Regions from separate parts of the Paenibacillus sp. J22P15 genome, predicted to be linked through region 1. Evidence: riboswitches for the same ligand, from Rfam matches in the RefSeq annotation. Region 1 holds a riboswitch; each other region holds the start of a gene.
What was found. A riboswitch is a leader RNA that binds a small molecule or an ion and turns the genes downstream of it on or off. The one in region 1 is predicted to bind cyclic di-AMP.
Positions count from the first base shown of each region.

Region 1 (3,691 bases):
TCCTGTATCGAATATTACTCCTCGCTATAAGTACTGTAAAGGCAGTCCACTGGCTAATTTAGACAATTTCAGACTTGCAGAGCGATTCGCAACGCTTACATTCATTTCGATCTCTTGATTTCTCACTATCTCTCTGTTTTACTCTTATTTTCAAAAATAGCGTTATCCCTCATCCCAACGTTTTCATGCGTGAATAATCAGATTTCTCCAAAACCTAGAATCAAAGAGCATGAACGAGAATTTCAAAGAATTAACCCTTTTTTACTGACATAACGAATAGATTCCATTTAATATGACCAATGGTTGCCTTTTCACGATATACCACAGTTTTACAATTATGCGTTTCAGGCTTACTATAGACGGCAAGCCAATATGGCTGACTATTACCTTTGAATGATGCAAATTGAGGAGAGATCTCATTGATGTCCACGCCACTTGAAGTGCCCTTACTCAGCTTGGATAACCATTCCGCAGCTCTTATTGAAATTAAACGAATTCAAATGTTTGTGATTCCTTATTCCATGCCTGAATGGAATGGCTATCGTGTTTGTCTGCGACTTTCGACAGCGCAGGGTCATGGGTGGAGCGAGTTATTTATTAACAAATCTGATAAGCCAGGTGACTGGATTAGATGGAGCAGTATGCTGCTTAGATACATCGGCACCTTTCACCTCACGGCTTCATTTGTGTTTACAGCTGATCCCATGCTGAAGGATGAGCGTATTTATCATTTGTTTGCAGCAGCGGCTTTGCATATGGAAAGTAATCATTATTCTTATCCCAACAGCCAATATGACCTTGAAGAGGATACTTTATTTAAACAAGCTATCTCGTACATCTCACTATTTTGAAGCCATAAGATTTACAGATAAGTAGTTAATGGGTATAATTAAGGGTACACTATTCACGCTGAATTTTTCGAATGAAAAAGCGGGGGAACCATCGCGATCGATAGTCATCGATTCGCAAGGGGTGAATCCAGGGATTTGTAACCCTGGTAGGGCATTCTCTCTAGCCCGAATCCGACAGCTAACCTCGTAAGCGAATAAAGGAGAGATCTATTAATGTTGACAAATTATGCACGCTATCTGCATCTTTTTACAGAGCAGACCCACTATTTATCCGTGACACGAATCGAGCTATTCGTCATACCTGCTCTTGCCGTCGATTCCACAGGCCATCGCGTATGTCTTCGTCTAACAAGCAATCAAGGCTTCGGCTGGAGTGAGCTATTTGCCAGCGATCAGGAAGAAGTAATTGACTTGGAAAGATGGAGCGATCTGCTTCAAGCCTTTATCGGCAGCATTCCTCTCCCGCCTCTTCAACAATATCAATATGACAAATCGGATCAGGATGGGCGCGCCCTCGACTTATTCGTCACCGCCATTAACCATGTCCTAGCACAATCCGCAGATTCATCCCCGTACAGCAGCGACCATGAAGAATCTGTTTTGCGTCAACGTTCTGTCTCTTACATCTCTTTGGATTAAATGTGTACCTAATACAAAAAGACAGTCCAGAACAAATACCCTCGTTCTGGACTGTCTTACTGTTATCTTACACCGTTGCTAATGCCGCTCTTTGTTCTCTTACTTGGTACGTTGCCAGCATCATGTTGCGAAGTGAAGCAACCGTTTCTTCCATTCCACGTGTCTTCAAGCCGCAATCCGGGTTTATCCAGAATAGAGTAGGATCAAGCACCTTAATGGCACGCTCGATCATGCTAACCATTTCTTCCACAGATGGCACACGCGGGCTATGAATGTCGTAAACGCCTAGGCCGATACCTTGATCGTATGTGTTCTCCTCGAAGCTGTGAATCAACTCTCCATGACTGCGGGATGTTTCAATTGAAATAACGTCAGCATCCAGCGCAAGAATAGAGTCGATAATATCGTGGAATTCACAATAACACATATGCGTATGAATTTGTGTCGTGTCACGCACATCTGAAGTCGACAGACGGAATGCGTGAACTCCCCATTTCAAATAAGCATCCCAATCACTGCGCTTAAGCGGCAAGCCTTCGCGCAAAGCCGGCTCATCTACCTGAATCATTTCGATACCCGCTGTCTCAAGAGCTTTTACTTCCTCTGACAGTGCAAGTGCGATTTGGTAAGCAACTTGCTCCCGTGTAATATCGTTGCGGGGGAACGACCAGTTCAGAATCGTAATCGGACCAGTCAGCATGCCCTTTACCGGACGATTCGTCAGCGACTGTGCATACACGCTTTCTGTTACTGTCATTGGCTCGGTAAATACGACGTCACCATAAATGACTGGCGGCTTCACGCAGCGGGAGCCGTATGATTGTACCCAGCCATTGCGCGTAAATGCGAAACCATCTAATTTTTCACCAAAAAATTCAACCATGTCCGTACGCTCAAACTCGCCGTGAACGAGTACGTCTATGTTAAGCTCCTCTTGAATTTCAATCCAGTTTTTAATTTTTTCGTTGATGAAGGAAGCATAGTCCTGTGAGCTCAGCTCGTTCTTTCTCCAATTCTGTCTTGCTTGACGTACATCAAGAGTTTGCGGGAAGCTGCCGATTGTCGTTGTCGGAAGAAATGGCAAATTCCACTTTTGCTGCTGCAGCTTCTGCCTTTCAGCAAATGGCTTTTGTCTCGTTGACGGATGAGCAGCAACTGCTGCTGCATCTGCCGCTTGACGATTGCGGGCAGGAGAAACAGATAGATTATAAATTTGCTCGCCGTTTAGCTTGAGCTCCTGTGCGCGTAATTGTGCTGTTTCAGAATCAGCTGCATCCGCTGCTTCGCTCAGCCATACGATCTCATCCAGCTTCTCTTCTGCGAATGCCAGCGCATCACGCAGCTCAGCTGGCAGATTTGTTTCATTTTTTGCCGTTACAGGTACGTGCAGCAGACTGCTCGATGACTGAACGATAATACGATCCGCGGGAATAACTGCAGTAATTTTTTGCAACAGCGCAAGCTTTTGTTTGTAGTCCGAGCGCCAAATGTTGCGGCCGTCTACAAGTCCGATACCGGCAAGCTTATCCTGCGGGAAACCGAATTGCTCAAGTGATTTCAGGTTGTTTTCTAACCCGTGTACGAAATCCAACCCGATCGCCTGTACTGGAAGCGCGACTACAGCTTCATAATGCTCTACCGCTTCGAAATACGTTTGAAGCAAAATGTTAAGTGTTGGCGCAGCTTCATTCAGCTTGGCATAAATCGATTGTATCAATTTAATCTCATCCTCCGTTACGGAAGTAACAAGGATTGGCTCGTCGATTTGCACCCACTGTACGCCTTCTTGCTCAAGCTCCTTAAGAATCTGTGCATACAACGGTACAAACTGCTCAACCAGCTGCGGAAGATGCTTAGCGTCATAGCCCTTCGAGAGCTTGAGGAATGTGTATGGCCCAATAATAACCGGTTTCCCTTCAATACCTAGTTTTTCTTTTGCTTCACGGTATGCAAGCAGCGGACGGTTCTCTGTTAAGACCGGAGCAGCGCCAGCAAGCTCAGGAACGATATAGTGATAGTTTGTATTGAACCATTTTGTCATTTCACAAGCCTGTGCTTCCTGTGTGCCTCTAGCCATTGCATAGTAGGTCTTTACTGGAACAGGTCCGCCTTTATAGTCAAAGCGGTCTGGAACGAGGCCAAACATCGCCGAAGTATCCAGCATTTGATCATATAACGTAAAATCATTAACAGGAATAATC
Region 1 is NZ_JBWDNT010000003.1:227,723-231,413, reverse strand. Features, by position in the region: gene AC0YN6_RS09420 (hypothetical protein) at 423-851, shown strand; cyclic di-AMP (ydaO/yuaA leader) riboswitch at 898-1,059, shown strand; gene AC0YN6_RS09415 (hypothetical protein) at 1,065-1,490, shown strand; gene metE (5-methyltetrahydropteroyltriglutamate--homocysteine S-methyltransferase) at 1,558-3,691, opposite strand, start outside.

Region 2 (5,191 bases), on a different contig from region 1:
GGTCTTCTGGTTGCCCGAATGCTGGTCACACCCTTATTAAATGCCGGTCTATTCTATTCCCTTAATCAGAGTAGATCGGAGGGAGGAACACGGTTTCTGGAGGGTATCCGGAAAGCTTGGAAGCCCGTTGTTCTGCTTTACTGGATTGAGGTTGTCTTATCAATGGCACCGGCTTGGTATGTGCTCCCACGTTCACTCGACGCACTTCTAGAGAGCGGGTCCACTCCAGAGCTGCTGCAAACGGTACTGCCTGGCGCCCTGCTCTGGCTGCTGTGGGGCACGGTGCTTCATCTATTATTTCTTTCCATGCAATTTGGCGCTGCATCAGGTGAAGGGGTGTTTCGTTCCTTATGGCGTGCTCTACGCAACTTTCTCTCTTACGCAGCCATCTCACTCATCATGTGGGGGATCGGAGCCGCTGCCGGGCTTGTCGTGACCAGTGTCTCAATGCTGTGGGCCGGATTGTTCGCGCTCATCCTGCATCAGGGCTATCATCTCATTCGAACATTAATGAAGGTTTGGACGATAGCCTCACAATATGATCTCCTGCAAACGAAACAAATTTAACAGGAAATAACCTTCGTTCCACACTATTCTGTGTGTGCGAAGGTTTTTTTTCGGCTGACCGCAACTAAATGATGGTATTTTTGTATAAATAACTGAAAGAAAATCAAAATTGGGGGACTTTCACAAATGATGCGTAAAAGACTAATTATTATATCCATGGTATTGCTCTTATCGGGCGGTTCATTGGTTGCAGCGGACAAACTATTTCAAAGAGTAACGCTCCTTTATAATAATACGCAATCTACCGATGAAGCTGTAGTTGTAGATGATAAGGTATATATCAGTATCCGTTCTTTGAACGACTATCTTCAAGCCTTTGTCCAGTACAAGAGCAATGATAAGAAGCTGATTATTCAGAAGCCCAATGTACACATGTTTCTAATGAACGAGAAACGAACCATGTTCGGGCAGGTTGATAAAGGCAGCGTTCAGAAATTTATGGTGCAGGCCCAAATCGATAATTTAAATATGACCATTTCAGAATTCAAAGTTACCATCGTTGACCCTAATGATAAAGAAACTTCAATTGATAGCCGCAGCCAGGACGATAATGATTTTAAAGAATTCGTTGAAAAAGACACCTTTTGGTTCAGCTCCAAACTATTCTCCTACGACTTCAAATATGCAGGGAAATACAAGGTACAGTTCTGGATGAAGCAGAAAAACAACGATCCGCAGCTCATTTCCGAAAAAGTTATCACCGCAAAATAAATTTCTTCTCCATCATCCAAGGAGGTTGTTCTCAGGAACAGCCTCCTTTGTCTATTCTTGTTGCTTAATTCACAGCAGTCCATCGCCTTGCTGAATCCGCTCTTATTCCCGAGTAAAATAGATGAGATTTTTCTAATTTTCGGCTAATATTATGGCGAAATTCCGCTGTATACGGAGCTTCAAGCTAGTCCTTGCGATTTAATACCAAGGGGACAAATCGGTATATTTTACACAACATCCACATAATTAATGAAATTGACTCCTTGCATTTAGTTAGAAAGCACTATTACCTTTTGTTTATATTACACAAAGAACGGATAAACGAACCTAAATGTCAAAAGGTTACATGAGAATTATTAGAAATTGCCGCTAAAGGCAGGAGATCATTGAAAATAATCGAATTACCTTCAAGAGCAATAAAAAAACTGCCTAATTCCCTATTGGGATACGGGGGAACCACTTTGGGTGAATTGATTCCGACGTTTGTGTATTTGCAAACGCCTGAGGAATCATAGGGAGCCTTCAACCGAACCCCACAGCTAACCTCGTCGGCATTGGAAGGAGTTTCACAATTGAAAAAGTTTACCTCAATACTCCTGGGTCTCGTTCTCGTACTTGCTTTCCAAGCGGGAAGCGCTTTCGCAGACTCAAAACTAAACGGAATTGTCGATGATCTTATCGGTACTCCGTACAAAAGCGGCGGGACGACGTCGAGGGGCTTTGATTGCTCCGGCTTCACGAGCTATGTGTTCGAGAAAATGGGCATTGATCTTACACGTACTTCTGGCTCGCAAGCAAAAGAAGGTACAAAGGTCGCTAAGACTGACCTCATTCCGGGAGACCTTGTGTTCTTCGACACAGTTGGCGGCAACAACAGCGCCATATCCCATGTTGGCATTTACATAGGAGACGGTAAGTTTGTACATTCGTCCTCTAGCAGAGGCGTTGTAACAGACAAACTTAACTCCGATTACTATGAAGGACGGTATGTTACTTCTCGTCGTATCATGGATGCTAATTAATAACAAGCCAACATTGAAGTGAAATAGAGCAACCTAATCCCTCTCCTTGAGGGTTGAACGGGTAGACTCATCAAGCAAAGCCGCAGTTATTTGTCCTCTGACGACAAATAACTTGCGGCTTTGCTGTTTCAATCTACGCTGCATAACGACCGTTCATAGCTGCTTTTTTTTAGGGAAGGAGCTGTACCTGATGTACTTGTTTATTCATCGTAAGGATTTGCGTGTTGCAGATTTGCGCGCTTTTGATTATTTAAGAAAAAGAGATATGCAGGGCATTCATTTGCTAATTATAGATCCTATTCTAATAGGTGACGGTCGTTTAACAAGTCATAGCGGCCGAAATTTCATGGCGCAAGCCGCCTCACTGCTGGACAGCTACTCGAGTGCAAGAAAGGAACTTCATGTGCTGTATGGAGATCCTGTCACTATTACTGAGGCTTTGCTGCAGTCGCATCCCATTGAAGAGGTTATCGTCCACTCAGACTATACACCCTATGCGCGTTCCCGCGATGAGCAGCTTAAGCTGGCAACACATGGTTTAGGTCGGCGCTGGACGTCTATTGCGGATTCTCCGCTTGCTGATTTAAACGCGTTCCCAACGTTTGCTCGGAGATCCGAGCCTTACAAGGTATTTACGCCCTTCTACCGCATGTGGAGCAGCTTCATGCTGGAATGTTATAGTCCAGCGAGCCAAACGACGTTAGATGAGCTTACCACCATAAGTGAAATCAATACCAAGGTCGCACTTACTTTTACCTTGCCAGAAGCCGTTTCTTGCGCACTTGGCGGTACACACGTACAAGGTTCACCAAAAGCGTCAGCTAAACTGGATCGATTCGTTCGTGAGCGTCTTGCTTCTTACGCGGACAGCCGCGATGCTTACGCGGAGGAACCTACGAGCAAACTCGCACGCTTCCTCAATACAGGCGCCCTCTCAGCCCGTCACGCCTATGAACTGACCCAAGGGCTTCCAGGTTCAGAAACGTGGATACGTCAGCTCGCATGGCGTGATTTCTATTTATACCAAGCGATGTACCATGATGAATATTTCCGTTATGAACAACGGGTTAATATGTCCAATCTGTCAGACACTCATCTCGAAGCGTGGGCAACAGCTGCTACTGGCATTCCCATTATTGATGCGGCCATGACGCAGCTGAACCGTACAGGAGAACTGCCCAATCGCCTGAGAATGGTAACCGCGATGTTTCTAACAAAAAACCTGTTATGCCCCTTTACCCTTGGCGAGCAGTATTTCCGCCTTCATCTAAGTGATTACGACAATACAATTAACCGCGGAGGCTGGCTCTGGTGCTCGTCACTCGGGTACGACGCCGCACCTTATTTCCGAATTATGAATCCCGCAAGGCAGTCCCAAACGCATGATCCTAGCGGCAGCTATATTAGGCGCTGGCTGCCTCATTTGGATCATCTTTCAGACAAAGAGATTCATCAGCCGCAGAGCGGTGCCATTGTCGATCTGAAGGCATCCAGGGCAAGAGCAATAGAGGTATACAAAACGATTCTGAAATGATTAGTAAGGAAACTATAATAATAAATAAACCTCCACCGCCGCTGCGAAACAGCGAATGTGGAGGTTTATTTCTGAAAAAAATATTTCACTTAAGCTCTGGACGCGATACCTTGCGATTGTTTTCTTCCAAGTAGAAGCATCGATACTAGCAGAAGCAACATCACAATAACCAATCCGCTAATATACCACAATGTAGACTGCACGTTGAACTGATCCATAATCCAACCGGTTACTCGCGGGAAAATCGCACCACCAAGTCCCCCAAAAGCGACAAGCAGACTCGTTGTCCTCTCCGTCATGCCCGGAATAAGCTCATTCGCGTAAACGAGTGCAATACCAAAAATACCCGAGAAGAACAACCCGCTAAGCGCGACGAGTGCAAGCATCCAGCTTAGCTGTCCCATAATCGCCATCAATACGAAAATAACCGAAGCCCCTACCGTTGCAATAAATAAGTATCGTGAGTACCCTACCCGATCAGCCAACACGCCAGCAAATAAACGGCCAAGCACCATTGTTCCCCAGAACAAGCTGAGTACAGCTGCAGCACTGGAATCCTCTACGCCTGAGCGAACGATGAGAATCGAGGGCAGATAGTTAGAGAAGCTCATTTCCATTCCGACATAAATCATAAAAAATAAAGCCGATAATAATAGGAATGGCAGCGCTTTGCGCGGGTAGCCAAAAAAGACGGATACTTCTGCGCCGCGAGCAGATAACGATCCTTCCGATTCCTTAGACTTGCCCTGCTTCTCACCTGGCGCACGAGCAATATAACCAAGCTCATCATCGATCTCTCCAAAGGACATCGTCAGCCAGAGAACAAAGGTGATGCCAGACATCGCAGCCAGTATAGGGAAAGAAAGCTGCCAAATATTTTTCTGAATGAGGTATGCTGCTGCAATCGGAATCAACAGCGCGCCTACGCCAAAAAAGGTTTCCAAACGGCTCATCGCCGAGGCTTTGCCGTTTTTCGCCATGTCTATGATCATCGCACCGACGATCGCTTCCGTCATACCAAAGCCAAGTCCCGCCAGTGGAGCAATCCCCAGCATCCAGCCCCATGGAAGCAACAGGCTGTATGCCGCTTCACTTACCGTCAGTATGCCAATGGCGATAAGTACCCCGCCTCTTTTTCCTACTCTCGCAGTGATTGACGGCGCGAACAAAACGCCTACTAGAAAGCCAAGAAATTGATTCATAATCCATTGCCCGCCATCTTTATAGGTTAAACCATAATGAGCGATGAGCTGTTCCAGAATAGATCCGCCAACAACATGGGCAACCCCAATGACTAAATAGGACAAGCAGCCAAGCCAAATTAACTTCTTCATTATGATGCTTCTCCTTAATTACA
Region 2 is NZ_JBWDNT010000025.1:33,993-39,183, forward strand. Features, by position in the region: gene AC0YN6_RS27345 (hypothetical protein) at 1-567, shown strand, start outside; gene AC0YN6_RS27350 (copper amine oxidase) at 694-1,278, shown strand; cyclic di-AMP (ydaO/yuaA leader) riboswitch at 1,695-1,847, shown strand; gene AC0YN6_RS27355 (C40 family peptidase) at 1,851-2,300, shown strand; gene AC0YN6_RS27360 (cryptochrome/photolyase family protein) at 2,491-3,834, shown strand; gene AC0YN6_RS27365 (MFS transporter) at 3,924-5,168, opposite strand.
Region 2: linked by a shared signal. The riboswitch ahead of AC0YN6_RS27355 (C40 family peptidase) and the one ahead of AC0YN6_RS09415 (hypothetical protein) in region 1 are both predicted to bind cyclic di-AMP.

Region 3 (5,191 bases), on a different contig from region 1:
TCCGTCCCTCTTTCACACGGGTCCCTGAAGCGGTAATCCCGAATTCCGGATGACTTTCATCCTTGCCTGTTGAAGATAGGCCAGCAGAATACGCAGTTAAAGTAACATTTTTCATTACTTTCTTCGCCTTAAACGTTACACCGCTCTTCGTAAGCGACGCAATGCTTTGGCTCTTATTCGAGAGAACCGATACCTTAGGCTCTTCCTTCTTCGTTCCGATGGCGACAACCTGATTAATTGCTGGTTTCTCAACAACCTTGCTGACCATCTTCTTTGAAATAAGGACTCCATCCTCGTACTGCTTCTCGACACTCTCTACGATAAGACCTTCTTTGCCGGGTTGAACGAGCTTTTGCTTACCCGCTTCCAGCGTTGGATCATCCTTCTTCACAATAGAGAATGGCATTGCACGTTCTGTCTCCGCTACCTTCTTATCGACACGAACTACCGTTACGGTCAATTCTGTATCCAATACGGTATGAAGCGGAGGTATAACTTTATCTTGACCACGAACTGGAATATGTAATTCCTCGATCGCTGCCTGCACTGTTCTCTCTGTCGTATATACAGTAGAGGTCTTGCCATCAGCCTTCACAATTACCGGTATCGCATGAGTTACCTCGATACGGTCTCCGTCCTTTATTGCCGCATTAAGCGGTATGGACACCTCATCATGTGGTCCAATTGCGATAGCTTGTTCATCCAGTAGGCGTTGCAGGACCCATTGCTTCGTTTCCACAACGGTTTCTTGTCCGTTCACTACTACGGAGACGCTTTTGACAGCCGTTCCGTACAACAACACCAAAAACATGAAAGTCATAGCGATTGAGATAGTAGCACTCAAAAGAATCAAACGCAAGTTTTCACGCTTCCATCGCAATGCGAAAGACATGCTGGATGATCGTTTCCCATGGGTGTCCTTAACCTGGATTATTCCCACTTCATCGGTCCTCCTTCATAGCCCCGCCGCCAAGTGTTACGCATGATACAACTGACGCGACTATAGTATATTGGCGTGCAAGCACGCAATCCAGTACTTCTATCAGTCCTCCCACCCCCATCTTTTATCCCTATGTCGACAAATTCCCGATTATTCGAAAATAAAAAGAAGCCGTCGACAGAGGATCTGTTTCGTGGCTTCCCGGTTAAATGATTACACTGGGATACGGCAAAATGGATGCACGAGGTTTGATCACTCTCTATAAGCGCTTGCGAGGTTAGCTGACGGGTTCGGGCAAGAGAGTCGCCCTATTCGTTACACAATGCTCATGGCAAAGGCTTCGAAATTCACCCCTGAAGAATTCAAAATACGATACATCATACCGTACATGGTTCCCCCGCTCTCCGAATGGAGATTAAGCGTAAACTGGAAATCCAATACAAAATTTTAAAGCTCTGAGTTGAATCATACCCTCATACGAGGTCAATTGTAAAGATACGATAAAAGACGATTTAAGCGAAAAAGCAGGATAAAGACGGAAAAAATTAGAGATTTTCGATATAAAAATCACTTTTTACGCGATAAAGGTCTCAATATCTCTTGATCCCTCTCGTTTTTAGACAATCCCAAAACATTTACGACCGTTTTCAGTCGTAATTGCGCCTATTTCCTCTACCGATTTGCCTAATAATTCAGCTGCTGTCTCCGCAACCAGAGAGACGAAAGATGACTCATTTCGTTTCCCTCTTAAGGGGTGAGGAGCTAAATATGGAGCATCGGTTTCGATTAAAATTCGGTCGAGCGGAACCTGTTTTAGCACCTCTTTGGGTACCCTTGCATTTTTGAAAGTTACAGGCCCTCCGAACGATATGTAGAAGTTCATATCCAGACATCGCTTAGCCGTTTCCCAGCTGCCAGAGAAGCAGTGCATGACCCCGCCAACCTCTGCCGCATTCTCCTCTTGCAAAATGCGGATAATATCCTCATGAGCATCGCGATTATGAATAACGATTGGTTTGCCTACTTTGCGAGCTAGACGAATTTGCTCACGGAATACCCTTTGTTGCACATCCCTTGGTGAAGTATCCCAGTGATAATCAAGTCCAATCTCACCGATGGCTACCACCTTTTTATGTGCACATAGACGTTCAATCCATTCCAAATCCTCTGGACGCATATCTATGCTGTCAACGGGATGCCAGCCGACAGCTGCATAAATAAAATCGTATTGCTCCGCGAGCGCCATTGTCGTCGGAATCGTTTCACGGTTGAAGCCAATATTGAGCAGCAAGTTTACACCTGCATCCTTCGCCCGCTGAATCACCTCGTCGCGATCCTCATCGAATTTACTTGAGTCTAAATGGGTATGGGTATCAAAAAGTAATGTCATGTTGATGTTAGGCTCCTTCAGTCGAGTTTAAATAGTTTTTTTATTATTTCTGGCAATAAGTGAATATTTTCTTTAAGCGGCTCTTCTGGATAATACAGATGGTATTTCCCTTGATGCAAGCCAGTAATAGAGCGAACGATGTCGGATTTGGAAGATATTTCACTGATTTCACCAAGGCGATCTAACAACAAAATCGGCGCTTTTTCTTTCTTTTCGCCATCTTTTTTATCCGGACGATAAACGTCATAAGGCAGGTCAAATGGAAAATCAATTTCCATATGGTAATCAGGGTTCATTCCTATAGAAGAGAAGCAATTGCTGATCTCATTTAATAGCTCTTCATCGGGGTTTTCAATAGTAATGTACTTATATAAATGTCGGTTCATAAACCTATCGCACAAATCGCTTAATATCGAATCCCGCTCCTCCGCCCATTCCATGAAAGCAGTCTGAACAAGCGCCTCATCCAGCTTCAAATAATCTTGTACTGTCATCGTATTTTGAAGCAGACACTTCAACTGCTTTGGCATCCACTCAAATGAATAGCCACCCACATAAAGCTCCTGCGCTCTTCGAAATATTTGACGTAGGATGATCTCTGAGCTTCTTGTAACGGGATGGAAGTAAATCTGCCAATACATTTGGTAACGAGACATCAAATAATGCTCTACTGCGTGCATCCCGCTCTCTTTGACTACAATTTGCCCTTTATAAGGACGTAATACGCGCAAGATTCGCTCTAAATCAAATGTACCGTAATTCACACCGGTAAAATAAGCATCACGGAGCAAATAATCCATCCGATCTGCATCCATTTGACTTGAAATCAGACTAACTACTATTGGCTTCGGATAGGTCTTTTGAATGACTGCTGCAACCTGAGCAGGAAATTGCTCTGATACTGCTCTCAGTACGCGATTAATTTCAGTATCCCCCAGCACGATTTTACATGTCCACTCTTCGTGATTGGTGTCGAATACCTCTTCCAAGGAGTGCGAGAACGGTCCGTGACCGACATCATGCAAAAGAGCTGCACAAAGTGAGACAAGTCTCTCCCGAGCAGGCCAATCTGGGTAACCATTGCGTTCAAATTGGGAAATAATTTTCCTAGTGATTTCGTACACACCAAGTGAATGCGAGAAACGGCTATGCTCCGCCCCATGGAAGGTCAAATAGGATGTACCCAATTGACGTATCCGCCGCAGCCGCTGAAATTCCTTCGTATTAATCAAATCCCAAATCGTTTGGTCTTGTACATATATATAATGATGGACAGGATCTTTAAAAACTTTCTCTTCTGTCAACTGTTCTTGCATTATCTCTCAACTCCTTTGTTCAAATTTTCGACACAAAAAGTGATTACTTTGTCGAATAGTGTCGTAAATTAGTTTCCAAATTGTCGAAGCTGTTGTATTCTATTACAGAGTAATATGACCGCACCAACTAGTCAAATACCTGTTAATGCAGCTAATCGGACAATAATTCCGGTTGACTAATTTGGTAAACGTTGGTACTATAGTATTCATAAAAGCAAAAACTATGTCGAACGATGACGATACGTATTTTGAGAGGGGCAATAATAGATTATGATGAAATCCACTGGTATTGTTCGTAAGGTTGATGAGCTAGGACGCGTCGTTATACCGATCGAATTGCGCCGTACACTTGGAATAGGCGAAAAAGATGCACTTGAAATTTATGTAGATGGCGAGCGCATCATGCTTAAGAAATATGAGCCTGCTTGCATCTTCTGTGGCAATGCAGAAAACGTTTCTTACTTTAAAGGAAAAATTGTTTGTCACGTTTGTTTGTCTGAAATGCCAACACCTGTGACAAAATAATAAAAATAAGTTATACTGTACTTATTAACTTGTTAATTCTAACCTTTTTTATACTCCTTGTTGCCTTCCTAAGCTTAAACCCGGCTAGGAAGGCCTTTTTTTGTCTATTTTACTATTTTCGACAGTTATCTATCTATTTACCTCATTATATACATCACGTTTAGGTAATCCCCGATCGAGCGCTACCTTCTTAATGGCTTCCTTACGACCCAATTGCTCCTCGTAATGCGCAACATGAGCTGCTAGATCAAGCTCAGACCACCAAACTTCCGAAACTGGTTGTGCACTCGCCCCAACACCTTCTGATCCTTCCACCACAACGCAAAATTCACCGAGCGGCGGATGCTCGGCAAACCAAACCAAACATTCCGAAATTCGGCCGCGAACCGCTTCTTCATGACGTTTTGTAAGCTCCCTGACACAAGCTATTTGGCGATCGCCAAGACATTCTTGTAGTGCATCGAGTGTTTTGGTTAACCGATGGGGTGATTCGTAGAAAAGGAGGGTCCCTCTCTGAGCTTGCATATCCAGCAGCCATTTCATTAATGATTTTCGCTCGCGCGGGGGAAAACCCGCAAACAGAAATCGATCAGTTGGCAAACCAGATATAATAAGCGCAGACAATGCAGCATTCGCACCTGGAATGGGAATGACTGAAATATCATTTTCAATAGCATCCCTCACGAGGTCTGCACCTGGATCTGAAATCGCAGGAAGCCCTGCATCACTAACCAATGCAATTGATTGCCCTTCCAGAAGCAATCGGATCAGCTCAGGACCGCTAGCTTGCTTATTATGCTCATGATAACTAACAATTCGAGTACCAATCTCAAAATGCGTAAGCAGCTTTCTTGTTTGTCTCGTGTCCTCAGCGGCGATAAGCTGCACTTCCTTCAACGTCCGTATTGCACGAAAGGTCATGTCCTCTAAATTTCCTATAGGTGTTGCGACTAAATAAAGGCTTCCAACGTTTTCTTTGGAAGCATCAGCAAAGCTCTTCTGTATATTCAAACGATCTGC
Region 3 is NZ_JBWDNT010000023.1:57,353-62,543, forward strand. Features, by position in the region: gene AC0YN6_RS26700 (ubiquitin-like domain-containing protein) at 1-940, opposite strand, end outside; cyclic di-AMP (ydaO/yuaA leader) riboswitch at 1,191-1,372, opposite strand; gene AC0YN6_RS26705 (TatD family hydrolase) at 1,557-2,330, opposite strand; gene AC0YN6_RS26710 (HD domain-containing protein) at 2,348-3,646, opposite strand; gene AC0YN6_RS26715 (AbrB/MazE/SpoVT family DNA-binding domain-containing protein) at 3,917-4,171, shown strand; gene rsmI (16S rRNA (cytidine(1402)-2'-O)-methyltransferase) at 4,301-5,182, opposite strand; gene AC0YN6_RS26725 (tRNA1(Val) (adenine(37)-N6)-methyltransferase) at 5,179-5,191, opposite strand, start outside.
Region 3: linked by a shared signal. The riboswitch ahead of AC0YN6_RS26700 (ubiquitin-like domain-containing protein) and the one ahead of AC0YN6_RS09415 (hypothetical protein) in region 1 are both predicted to bind cyclic di-AMP.

Region 4 (5,191 bases), on a different contig from region 1:
AAAGTATTGATAGGCGATAAATTAGACGATCATTTCTTTAAATGGTAAGGAACAGTAGTGATAATCACATTTCTCCGATACAGCAAGTGTGCACGAATCAGTAAACTAGATTGATTGTGCAGTATGTTATGCCAACCTTTCTTTGGGATGAATTGTGGGATGACAACAGTAACTTGGTAATTTGATTCACTTGCCTTTCGTTGGACAGTATCAATAAATTTAGTCAGAGGCTGAATGATGCTTCTATAAGGAGAATGTAGCGTTACAAGCCTCACGTCAGGTTGCCACTTACTCCATTTTTCTTCAAATGTCACTACGTCTTCTCTTTCAAAAGAAATATGAACTGCAATGATTTGGTGGGCTGAGAGTGATTTAGCATAGTTCAAGGAGTTCTCCACCACATGTGTCATACCAGCTATAGGAAGAATGATTATATTTCCCTCAATCGGAACTGCTGGTTCACATGTTGAAGTTCTTAGTTGATCAGCTACCGCTTCATAATGCTTTCTAATTCGATGAAAGCCATAAATGATTAAGGGTAGAAACACTAAGACTGGCCAAACCTGTAAAAATTTTGTTAAGAAAAACATCATGGTAACGATAAAGCTTATAAGAGCCCCTAGTGCATTTATAATCAGTTTTGAAATCCATCCTTTTGGTTTTTGACGAATCCATTTTAGTATCATTCCTGTCTGGGACAGGGTGAAAGGAATAAAAACACCGACAGCATATAGAGGAATTAAATGTTCCGTTTGACCTTTAAACACAATAATTAAGATGATGGATAAAAAGCCAAGTATGATAATACCGTTAGAATATCCTAGACGATCTCCCCTAACCGTAAACATTCTTGGTATGAATTTATCATTGGCAAGATTTACGGCAAGTAAAGGGAAAGCCGAATATCCTGTGTTAGCAGCTAGGATAAGGATCAATGCTGTTGTGCCTTGAATGAAGAAGTACATAAAATTCCGCCCAAAGGTCTCTTCAGCGATCTGTGAAACTACGGTTACCTCAAGGTTAGGTATTATTCCGTAATAATAAGCTAAAAATACAATTCCCGAAAATAACAATGCAAGCAATATCCCCATCGCCATTAATGTTTTTGCGGCGTTATTAGGAGCAGGGTTTTTAAAGTTAGGGATTGCATTCGAAATGGCCTCGACTCCTGTTAATGCAGAGCTGCCAGAAGCAAATGCTTTCAATAGCAAAAATAGGCTTATGCCTGCTACCGGTGTTCCGATTGAAGTGTGTAATTCGTGAGAAACATTACCGGTTATTATGTTGTATATGCCTGCTCCTATTAGAATGAATAATGCTAAAACAAACAAATATACCGGATATGCTAAAATAGAAGCTGACTCGGTTACACCTCGCAAGTTCAGGATTGTTATGAAAATGACAAATAGTACAGCTATGATTACCGTATGTTCATGTAAGCTTGGAAAAGCGGAAGTAATGGCATCCGTACCTGCGGATACACTTACTGCAACGGTTAAAATATAATCTACTAGCAAGGAGCCTCCGGCAACTAATCCAGGTAACTTGCCTAGATTTTCTTTTGACACTACATACGCGCCTCCGCCGTGCGGGTATGCAAAGATAATCTGCCTATAAGATAAAATAAGTGCTAATAATAAAATTAATACTCCAATTGCGATTGGTATCGAATACCAAATCGCTGCGGCACTAACTGTAATTAAAACGATCAATATTTGCTCAGGCCCGTATGCCACAGAAGATAAGGCATCAGAAGAAAGAATGGCAAGTGCTTTCGTTTTATTTAGTTTCTGCTCTCCTAATTCATTTGATTTTAACGGTCGTCCAATCAAAAATCTTTTTAAAGAAAGCATCGTTTTCACTCCACATTTTTTATTTTCAAATTATCTTTACTTTTAAATTACCCAGTAAATGAAGAAAAATTACGATCTTAAATCAAAGCTGCTGTTTTTTGGCATACAAAAAACACAGGTAAGAACCTGTGTTTTGTTTTGAACACATGTTATAACCCTCCCTCAATCAACGCTTACGAGGTTAGCTGTCGGATTCGGACGGTTAAGTCGCCCTACCTGATTGTAAACATGTACAGTCTACAATAGGATTCACCCCATAAGATGTTTACCTGAAGCTCAGGCATATCTCTTAGATGGTTCCCCCGTTTTCCTTGACGGAAATTAAGCGAGTATGAATTGTTAACAATATTTATTTATAATGCACAATGTATATTACGCCTGCTAATTTGTTTTGTAAAATATACAACCGCACTATTTTCCGTCATTTATTGTAAAAAAGATTGCGAAAAAACGCTTACATTCTTTAAATACTTACCGAAGCTCATCTTCTTAGCATTTTGCTTTCAAAATCGCTTTTTCAAAAAAGAAAGTATGTGTTAGTCACTTTTATTATGAAATGATGACTCTTAAGAGTCATTCGATGTTAGCCTCCATAACGTTATAATAATTAAGATTTTATTATTACAGGAACGAGGTAACATTATGAGTGTAATGTCAGTTGAGAAGGTAAATAAAGCACAACCCGATTTAAAAAGCCGAGCATCAGCGGGAATGCGTCAAGCCATTTACCAATCGGTTTGGAGGTGGCATTTTTATGCAGGCATTATTTTTGCACCTTTTTTGATTATTTTAGCTTTCAGCGGTTCCGTTTATTTATTCAAACCACAAATCGAAGGATATTTGTATAAGGATATGCTCACCGTAAGTGAGGTTGGAACCACAAAAATGACGCCTGAAAGTATGATAGAAAAAACAAAAAAAGCCTATCCAGATACGATTGTTTCCTCTATTACACTCGACGATAATCCTAAATTAAGCTATAAAATGACGGTAAACCGTAATGAAACTTCTACGATCATGTATGTAGATCCTTACACAGGTAATGTGCTTGGCATGATGAACAGCGACAAAACCTTTACTTCTTTTTTCAAAAAACTGCATAGCGAGCTTGTTATAGGCGGGACAATTGCCAACCGACTAGTAGAACTTGCAGCATGCTGGGCGATCATCATGTTATTGACTGGCTTATTCCTATGGTGGCCGCGAAATAAAGCCTCTATATGGGGAACGATACTACCACGGCTCAGCAAGCCTGGAAGCCGCCTTTTCTGGCGTGATTTGCATGCTGTTCCCGCATTTTGGATTTCCCTTGTCTTATTAATAATCATTGCTGGCGGTCTACCTTGGTCGGGAATTATGGGCGGTCAAATTGATAAGTTTGCTAATTCAACGAATACGAACACGCCTCCCTTCGCCTACAGCTTCGGCGCAAAGCCTGAATCTGTTACTGTTGCCAAGGATATTGCTGAAGATTTACCGTGGGCTGTTGAAAGTCTTCCAGTACCAGCTTCTGCAGTTGGAGGTTATATAACCGTAAGCATTAATGATATTGAAGCTATTGCTGATCAGCATGACGTTCTAAAGCCTTACACGATTACAATGCCAATGGGAGAAACGGGGGTATTTACCGTGTCTACTGCACATGATACACCCGGCAAGAATGCTACACTTCATATAGATCAATATAGCGGCGCTATTCTAACCGATGTTCGCTTTGCTGATTACGGAATCATGGCCAAAGTCATTTCATATGGCATTGCTTTTCATGAAGGCAAACTATTTGGCTTAACCAATCAACTTCTTGGATTAATTGCGTGCATGGGTCTCATTTTGGTAGCCGTAAGCTCTTACGTGATGTGGCGCAAGCGTAAGCCGGAGGGTAAGCTTGGTGCACCAGCAAAACAAAAAAGCAGCAAAGTTACAATTGGTATGCTGATCATCATGCTGGTCTGCGGTGCTGTCATGCCGCTAGTTGGCTTGTCTATTCTTGTCGTACTCGTCCTCGATCTGTTCATCCTCCGCAGAATTAAGTCGTTACGGCACTGGTTCTCGGTCTAATCCTAAGGAGAATATACTAATGAATGTAACCATCCATCGTATCTTTTTATGGGCAGGTACCCTTCTTCTTGTCACTTTGCTGAGTGGTTGCATCGCTAAAGCAGTCGATGTAGACGAGAGTGGACTACCACCTCATCTGTCTGTTAATCTCAAATTGCCTGAGCAACTTGAAACAGACATCCCTAGCATCTTCTCAGTAGAGGTCACTAAAAGCGGTAAGCCGCTGGAAAATGTAGATCAGGCAGAATTCGTCATATGGCCGGAAGACAACGAGTCTTCAGCAGTGACAATCCAAGCAGAAGAATCTTCACCTGGTATTTATTCAGTCACTTATACCATCAGCGGGGAAGGGCTCTACGTGGTTCAATCTCGTATTCGTTCTGCAAACGAGCAGGTTATGCCAGCCAAACGCTTCGCGATTGGCGCGCACGCCATTGAGAGGCTTGCATTACTGGAGAGTGCTCAGCACTCTGGTGCACCTCTCCAAGCAGAGGGCGGACATCATTAACGATTAAAGCATACAAATCCCCCAGCCTGTTATGGCTGGGGGATTTGTTTTATGAAACATAAATATTAATACCCGTTTAAGTGACCCGTTAATCCAAACCACTCTGCAAATGCATCTTGAAGTCCACTAGCTCCTAATTTGTCCCGAATATCGGAAGAAGAACCTTCAAGCTCGATATATCCCCCTCTTAGCAAGGCAATTCGGTCTGCAAGCGCCTGTGCAACATGCAGTTGATGGGTTGAAAAAATAACTGTTTGCCCATTCGCAGCTATTTCCTTCACCATGCGTACAAAGGTTTCGATCCAATATGGATCAAGCCCATTTGTAGGTTCGTCCATTAAGACGATTGGTGGTCTCGCCAATAGTGCCTGTGCGAATAATACCCTTTGCCGCATCCCTTTGGAGAAGGAAGAAACTGATTTTTTCCCAGTATCCTCAAGGCCTACTTCACTCAGCACTTCCATAGTTCTATGCTCAGGCACTCCGCGTAGTGATGCCCAGAAGGCAAGCGTTTCGTAAGCTGTTAATCCCTGGCCGAACCGGAAATCATCAGGCATGTAGCCGATAAGCTCCGCATATCGCTTGCGATTATCACTCCAGCTCAAACCGCCAACGCTGATGCTGCCACTGTCAGGCTGCAATATACCTGCAATCATTTTTAATATCGTGCTTTTCCCCGCTCCGTTTCCACCGCACAACGCCATGATTTGACCTTGTCCTACCTTCAAATCAAGCTCATTAATGACTATCTGCTTCTTCATTGATTTCTTAA
Region 4 is NZ_JBWDNT010000004.1:464,262-469,452, reverse strand. Features, by position in the region: gene AC0YN6_RS13390 (APC family permease) at 30-1,853, opposite strand; cyclic di-AMP (ydaO/yuaA leader) riboswitch at 2,009-2,191, opposite strand; gene AC0YN6_RS13385 (PepSY-associated TM helix domain-containing protein) at 2,496-3,911, shown strand; gene AC0YN6_RS13380 (FixH family protein) at 3,931-4,419, shown strand; gene AC0YN6_RS13375 (ABC transporter ATP-binding protein) at 4,485-5,191, opposite strand, start outside.
Region 4: linked by a shared signal. The riboswitch ahead of AC0YN6_RS13390 (APC family permease) and the one ahead of AC0YN6_RS09415 (hypothetical protein) in region 1 are both predicted to bind cyclic di-AMP.